Rhizobium sp. SSA_523: one gene and its partner. The protein of the gene in region 1 interacts with the protein of each later gene in a pairwise test. Links are inferred from orthologs where the notes say so. Each region holds a gene or a part of one and is shown on either strand. Other genes may lie near its edges.

The links. Proteins that work in one complex are often made in the same cells at the same time.
Region 2: the proteins of secA (region 1) and secB interact in binary tests that used the Escherichia coli proteins (3 or more experiments, as listed by UniProt). The link is inferred for Rhizobium sp. SSA_523 from one-to-one orthologs.

The regions. Positions count from the first base shown.
Region 1 is NZ_CP129382.1:2,351,597-2,356,487, forward strand. Bases 722-3,997 are described here. They hold secA (preprotein translocase subunit SecA), read left to right. Parts: upstream 722-1,085; coding sequence 1,086-3,797; downstream 3,798-3,997. Other genes in these bases: QTJ18_RS19560 (peptidylprolyl isomerase), read right to left, coding at 722-823. Also shown: more of QTJ18_RS19560, read right to left, coding at 1-721; QTJ18_RS19570 (lipopolysaccharide biosynthesis protein), read left to right, coding at 3,999-4,891. UniProt on the Escherichia coli protein: Required for protein export, interacts with the SecYEG preprotein conducting channel.
Region 2 is NZ_CP129382.1:2,832,624-2,835,662, reverse strand. What follows is about bases 125-3,039. They hold secB (protein-export chaperone SecB), read left to right. Parts: upstream 125-1,302; coding sequence 1,303-1,776; downstream 1,777-3,039. Other genes in these bases: coaE (dephospho-CoA kinase), read right to left, coding at 2,556-3,039; dnaQ (DNA polymerase III subunit epsilon), read right to left, coding at 1,868-2,563; QTJ18_RS21740 (FxsA family protein), read left to right, coding at 555-1,079; QTJ18_RS21745 (Tim44/TimA family putative adaptor protein), read right to left, coding at 125-435. In the rest of the region: more of QTJ18_RS21745, read right to left, coding at 1-124. UniProt on the Escherichia coli protein: One of the proteins required for the normal export of some preproteins out of the cell cytoplasm. It is a molecular chaperone that binds to a subset of precursor proteins, maintaining them in a translocation-competent state.

The DNA.
Region 1 (4,891 bases):
CCTCATAGCCCTTGCGCAGGGTCTCGTCCATGATCTCGACCGTCTGGTCCTTCTTCGCATTCTCGATGATCTGCGAGTATTTTTCCTGCATGACGATCTGGCGAACCTGCGGCTCGACCTGATCGAAGGCCGGCGGCTGGGCATCGCGCTTGTCTTCGACCTTGATGACGTGCCAGCCGAACTGCGACTTTACCGGCGTCTTCGTGTAGGCGCCCTTTCCGAGCGTGAAGGCTGCCTGCTCGAATTCGGGAACCATGCGGCCCTTGGTGAAATAGCCGAGATCGCCGCCATCGGACTTGCTGCTGTCTTCCGACTTTTCCTTCGCCAGTTCGACGAAATCCTTGCCGCCATCGAGCTGCTTGATGATTTCCTTGGCCTCATCCTCGGTCTTGACGAGAATGTGGCGAGCATGGACTTCCTCTTCCTTGGGAAGCGAGGCGACTTCCTTCTCGTAGCGCGCCTTGACTTCCTCGGGCTTCAGCTTGTCGAACTGGTCGCGCAGATAAGCATTGTGCAGCTCGCGCTCCTGCAGATAGGCCATGCGCTTCTTGAAGTCTTCGCTGTTCTGCAGGCCGGCCTGTTCCGCCTGCTTCGCAACCAGCTTGATGTCGACGAGCTGCGACAGCGCGGCGATCTTGCGCTGGTCTTCGGGCAGCTGCTGGTACTGCTGGCTGAGATTGGCGATGGCGGTGTCGAGGTCCGACTGATGGATTTCGACGGAACCGATCTTTGCCACAATGGCGTCATCCTGAGCAAATGCCGGCGCCTGGAAGGAGACCGCGACAGCCAGAGCGGCAGCTGCGACGAATGTAGGGCGAAACATGAAACAACCTTTCGGATTGGACACCGGCCTCAGGACGCCCAAGACCGGCCAGAACACTCTCAGAAACATCGGATTGTGGCCTTTGTGTATCAGCCGGAACCGTTGACATCATTCGACCCCCCTCTTATCTGTCACGCTACTTCACGTCCAGAAGAGTTTCCGGGCACAGCTGGCATTTTGCCTGTGCAAGACGACAGGCCCAAGCTCGGCGGACGGGTCACATGATGACGCATCAGTCTAGAGTCTAGAAAGGACCATTCGTATGGTCAGCCTTGGTGGGATAGCCCGCAAGTTCTTCGGTTCAGCCAATGACCGGCGTGTCCGCTCATATCGCTCGCGCATCAGTTCGATCGGCGCGCTCGAGGAGCGCATCCAGGCGCTGACGGATGCGCAGCTGGCGGCAAAGACCGAGGAGTTCAAGCAGCAGCTCGCCGAAGGCAAGAGCCTGGACGACATTCTTGATCCCGCATTCGCCGTCGTGCGCGAAGCCTCGCGCCGGGTTCTCGGCATGCGGCCCTTCGACGTTCAGCTGACCGGCGGCATGATCCTGCACGAGGGCGCCATTGCCGAGATGAAGACCGGTGAAGGCAAGACGCTGGTGGCGACGCTTCCCGTCTATCTGAATGCACTGTCCGGCAAGGGCGTGCATGTGGTCACCGTCAACGACTACCTCGCCAGCCGCGATGCCGCCATCATGGGCCGTCTTTACGGCTTTCTGGGCCTGACGACCGGCGTGATCGTGCATGGTCTCGACGACGAGCAGCGCCGGGCCGCCTATGCCTGCGACATTACATACGCGACCAATAACGAGCTCGGCTTCGACTATCTGCGCGACAATATGAAATATGAGCGCGGGCAGATGGTGCAACGCGGCCATAATTTCGCGATCGTCGACGAAGTGGACTCGATCCTCGTCGACGAGGCGCGCACGCCCTTGATCATTTCGGGCCCGCTGGACGACCGCTCCGACCTTTACAACAAGATCGACACTTTCATTCCGCTTCTGACGCCGGATGATTACGAGATCGACGAGAAGCAGCGCTCCGCCAATTTCTCCGAAGTCGGGACGGAAAAGCTGGAGCAATTGCTGCGCGATGACGGCCTCTTGAAGGGCGAGTCGCTTTATGACGTGGAGAATGTGGCGATCGTCCACCACATCAACAATGCCTTGAAGGCCCACAAGCTCTTCCAGCGCGACAAGGACTACATCGTCCGCAACGGCGAAATCGTCATCATCGACGAATTCACCGGCCGCATGATGCCGGGCCGCCGCTATTCGGAAGGACAGCACCAGGCGCTCGAAGCGAAGGAAAAGGTCCAGATCCAGCCCGAGAACCAGACGCTCGCCTCGATCACCTTCCAGAACTACTTCCGCATGTACGACAAGCTTGCCGGCATGACCGGTACGGCTTCGACGGAAGCCGAGGAATTCGCCAATATTTACGGGCTCGACGTCGTCGAAGTGCCCACCAACCTGCCCATTCAGCGTCTCGACGAGGATGACGAGGTCTACCGCACGGGCGAGGAGAAGTTCAAGGCGATCATCGAAGAGATCAAGGTCGCCCATGCCCGCTCGCAGCCGGTTCTGGTCGGCACGACCTCGATCGAGAAATCCGAACTTCTGGCCGCGATGCTCAAGAAGGAGGGCTTCGAGTCGTTCAGCGTGTTGAACGCCCGTTATCATGAGCAGGAAGCCTATATCGTCAGCCAGGCAGGCGTCCCCGGCGCCGTCACGATCGCCACCAATATGGCCGGCCGCGGAACCGATATCCAGCTAGGCGGCAATATCGACATGCGCCTCGAACGCGAACTGGACGGCATGGAGCCGGGGCCGGAGCGCGATGCGAAGGAGGCCGCCATCCGTGCGGAGGTTCGGCAGCTGAAGGAAAAGGCGCTCGCCGCCGGCGGCCTGTATGTCATTGCGACGGAACGTCACGAAAGCCGGCGCATCGACAATCAGCTGCGCGGCCGCTCGGGCCGGCAGGGTGACCCCGGTCGCTCGAAATTCTACCTTTCGCTGCAAGACGACCTGATGCGCATCTTCGGCTCCGACCGCATGGACGGCATGCTGCAGAAGCTGGGTCTGAAGGAAGGCGAGGCGATCGTCCATCCCTGGATCAACAAGGCGCTGGAACGCGCCCAGAAGAAGGTGGAAGCGCGCAATTTCGACATCCGCAAGAACCTTCTGAAATACGACGACGTCACCAATGATCAGCGCAAGGTGATCTTCGAACAGCGCATCGAACTGATGGATGCCACGGACCTGACGGAAACCGTGACGGACATGCGCCATGAAGTCATCGAAATGCTGGTGACGAAATATATTCCCGAGCGCGCCTATGCAGAGCAATGGGATGCGGCCGGCCTGAAGGAGGACGTGCTTCGCCTGCTCAATCTCGATCTGCCGATCGAGGACTGGGTGCGCGAAGAGGGCATTGCCGATGACGACATCCGCGAGAGGCTGACCAAGGCCGCCGACGATGCCGCGCAGGATCGTGCCGACCGCTTCGGCGCCGAAATCATGACCTATGTCGAACGGTCCATCCTGCTGCAGACGCTCGACCATTTGTGGCGCGAGCACATCGTCAACCTGGACCACCTGCGCTCGGTGGTCGGCTTCCGCGGCTATGCACAGCGCGATCCGCTGCAGGAATACAAGGCCGAGGCCTTCGAACTCTTCCAGGCGCTGCTGGCCAACCTGCGGGAAGTGGTCACAGCACAGCTGATGCGCGTGGAACTGGTGCGCGATGCACCGGAGTCGCCCGAGCCGCCACCGGTCATGCAGGCCCATCATCTGGATGCCACGACGGGCCAGGACGAGTTTGCCGAGGCGCCCATCCTGCCGACGGTGGCACCGGAAGACCGCGATCCGCTCGACCAGTCGACCTGGGGCAAGGTTGGCCGCAACGAGCCGTGCCCCTGCGGCTCCGGCAAGAAGTACAAGCATTGCCACGGCGCCTTCGAGCAGGCCTGACAAGACGGCAAGGCGGCCAGGGCGCGCTTCCTTGCCTGAGGCCGCGGAACTCACCCGATTTGACGATCTGAAAGAGCCGCCTCGCGCGGCTCTTTCAGATTCAATTAATTTAGGAGACGCCATAATAAAGCGTTTCTTAACGGTGAGCGGGGCATAGTGAATACCCGACAGTTCTGCGTCCCAGGATAGTGCGTGCCCCACATGACGGTGATCGAACAGGCGGAAAGACTGCTTCCGCTCAGCCTCCGGGTTCGGCTTGCGCCGATCGCGCGGAAGCTTGACTCGATCCTGACCGGCACAGACGATACCGCCCGCTCCCAGCGCATGGCGCTGACGGCCTTTTCCATCCGCATCATCAGTGCAGCGATCGCCTTTGCCTCGCAGATCATCCTGGCGCGGCTGATGGGCGAGTTCGAATACGGGATATTCGCCTTTGTCTGGGTGCTGGTGGTGGTCTTCGGCAATCTCTCCTGCCTCGGCTTTCACACGGTCGTCATCCGCTTTTTGCCGCAGCATCAGACGCGGGGCGAGACCGACCTCGTGCGCGGCCTGAACTGGAGCGCCCGCGTGATCGCCATGCTGGCGGCAAGCCTGCTTGCCGCCTCCGGCTTTGCCTTCCTGTCCATTTTCGACGCGATGGTCCCCGATTACTGGATGATCCCCGTCGTGCTCGGCCTCTTCACCCTGCCGATGATCGCGCTCGGCGATGTTCTGGACGGCACGGCGCGCGCCCATGGCTGGGCCGTGGCGGCCATGAGCCCGACCTATATCATCCGGCCCGTGCTGATCCTGGCCTTCATGCTGCTGTCTGTCGCCCTGGACCAGCCGCGGGCTGCGCGCACCGCCATGGAAGCTGCCCTGGCGGCCACTTACGTGACCACTCTCTTCCAGTTCATCCGCATCAGCCTTCGGCTGAGAAGGCTGCATGGCCGCGGCAATCTGGATTTCGATATCCGCTCCTGGACCGGTTTCGCGCTGCCGCTGTTTCTGGTGGATGGCGTCGGCTTCCTGTTGACCAATTCCGATGTGGTGGTCGTCGGCCTCTACCTGCCGCCGGACCAGGTCGCGATCTATTATGCGGCGGCAAAGACCAT
Region 2 (3,039 bases), 480 kb from region 1 along the record:
GCGTTCGGCGATCGCCGCCTCGAAGCCTTCGAAGACCTCCTTCGACAGGAGCGACTTCAGCGTCTTGCGGTCGCCATCGGCAAAGGCCAAAACGATCATCTCATAAGCCATTCGGGCGCCGTTCAGGAACTCCTTCGGCTGGAAGGAGGGATCGGCCTTGACCAGGTCGCGCAGCCCGTCATTCAGCGCTGTGCCCGGCTTTGCCACGGCGTCGATCTCGCTCCAGCGATTATCGTCCTCGGGCTGATCCCGACGCGGCAGGGTCACCACTTTGCCATCGTCACCGCCGGGGCCGCGCGCTGCATCCCGGGCACTGAAGGGATCGACCGGCGGCTTCTCATTGCCGGTTCGCCGTCCAAGAACACTGCGCAACTGCAAAAAGATCAGCACTGCCGCCACGAGGAAAAAAAGAGTTATAAAATCGTTCGCGCCCATTTTCACCCGCGGTGTCGTTGGAATTGCCAAGCTTTCTACTCATATAGTCATATCGGGCCATCATTCAAATACCGGGATGGCTGTTCGCCTCGACCTTCATCAAGCTTTCCGGACCAATCATGCGTCTTTTCCTGTTTCCGCTTCTGTTCTTCGGCCTCCCGCTGGCGGAAATCGCCGGCTTTGTCGTCGTGGGGCGCTGGCTCGGCCTGTGGTCGACGCTGGGTCTGGTGATCCTGTCTGCGTTTATCGGCATTCTCCTGTTGCGACAGCAGGGCCTCAGCCTTTTGCGGGAGATCAGCGAAGAAAGCCGTCAGGGCCGCACGCCGGCAAAAGCCATTGTCAGCGGAGCCATGATGGTGGTGGCCGCCATCCTCTTGATCATTCCGGGCTTCCTGACGGATCTGATCGGCATCCTGCTCTTTCTTCCGCCAGTCCGACACAGTCTCTGGAACCGGATCGGCCGCGCAATCGTGGTTCGCACCAGCTATTCGCGCACGACGGCAGGAGGGTTCGGAAGTGGGCCAAATCAGGAGCCGCGAACGCCGCCGGCCAGCCGCACGATCGATCTCGACGAAGAGGATTTCGAGCGGAAGCCCAGGACATCCTCTTCCCCCTGGTCGGACCGCCGACTGGATGACAAATGACGGCAAAGGGTGAGGCGAATACGGAAGGTGCAAGTCCCCGCCTCGCGTGCCGGTCCCACTCGATTTCCAGGCTTTGCCCACACGGTTGAAGGTGCAGCGGAAAGGACAGCCCCGTCGAGGCTGACCAAGGCTTGATCGGAGCCGCTTCCGGGCCGGGCTGAGGGTTGTAAGGTTTTGGGCGAAGTGTTAGAGGGCGCAAACGACTGAAGCCGAGGAACAGCCAATGGCCAACGAAAATCAGACGCAATCTCCATCGCTCACCATTCTTGCGCAGTACACGAAGGACCTCTCCTTCGAAAATCCTGGCGCTCCCCGTTCGCTGCAGGCCCGCGACAAGGCTCCGTCGATCAATATCAACGTGAACGTCAACGCCAATCCGCTGTCCGACACGGATTTCGACGTGGTCCTCACGCTGAACGCCGAAGCCAAGGATGGCGACAAGGTCGTTTTCGTGACGGAACTGGTCTATGGCGGCGTCTTCCGCATTACCGGATTCCCGCAGGAGCACATGCTGCCGGTGCTGTTCATCGAATGCCCGCGCCTGCTCTTCCCCTTCGCACGCCAGATCATTTCGGATGTCACGCGCAATGGCGGTTTCCCGCCGCTGATGATCGACCCGATCGATTTCGGCCAGATGTTCGCGCAGCGCGTCGCCGAAGAGCAGGCGCGTGGCCAGACCCCTTCGCTGAACAGCTGATCCATCCATTTCGCCACAGCAAAAAGCCCGGCCAGTTCATCCACTGGTCGGGCTTTTTCTCGTTCCGTTTGCTGAGAGCAATTCGCCGCCTCTAGCGGTACCGACTCCAAAGCGCTTTTTCGCCGAGGCTTGCGATCATGGCCTGATGCTCCCGCACAGCCTCTTCCGTCAAGCGCGGGGGAAGCGGACGCGGACGGATCAAGGCTGACACATCGACGGTGTCGACTTCCACCACCGTCGTGACCTGTTCGACGCCGGACAGCCCGAGCGCGGCCTGGCGGCCGCCGATCATCTCGATATAAACTTCCGCCAGAAGTTCGGAGTCGAGAAGCGCGCCGTGCTTCGTCCGGTGCGTATTGTCGACGCCATAACGGCGGCACAGGGCATCCAGCGAATTCGGTCCCATCGGGTGCTTGCGCCGCGCCAGGGACAGCGTATCGATCACCTGCTCCTGCGGCACCGGCGGCAGCGACAACCTGGCGAGTTCGGCATTGATGAAGCCCATGTCGAAGGTGGCATTATGCGCGACCCATTTGGCATCCTCAAAGAAGCTCAGCAAGTCACCGACGATCGCGGCGAAACCCGGCTTGTCCTTCAGGAAGTCATCGGTGATCCCGTGCACCGCCAGGGCGTCCGGATGCACCTTCTGCGCGCCGGGATTGATATAGACGTGAAAGGTGCGGCCGGTGGGGAAATGATTGAGAAGTTCGATGCCACCGATTTCGATCACACGGTCGATCTTGTTGTCGAGGCCCGTGGTTTCCGTATCGAAGATGATCTCACGCATGTCCTTCTCCTTCTGCCGCCCGCTTGCGGATCTCGGCAATCACCGTCTTCACACGGGCACGCGCCGCTTCCAGGCCAAGGCCGGTATCGATGAGGAAATCCGCCCTCTTCCGTTTCTCGCTGTCCGGCACCTGGCGGGACAGGATCAGCTCCAGCCGCTCCGGCGTCATTCCAGGCCGGGCCAGAACCCGCTCACGCTGAATCTGCGGATCGCAGGTCACCACGACAATCACATCAACCCGTTTTTCGGCCCCGACTTCGAAGAGCAGCGGAATATCGAGCACCACCATATCGGCACCGGCCGCCTGCTGCGTTGCGACGAAATCCTGCTCATGCGCCTGAACGAGCGGATGCACGATGGCCTCCAGCCGCTTGAAACCGCTTGGATCGATGGCCAGCCGACGCCCGAGCTCGACGCGATCGATCACACCCTTGCGCGTCACGCCCGGAAATTCCGCCTCTACCGGCTCCACCGCT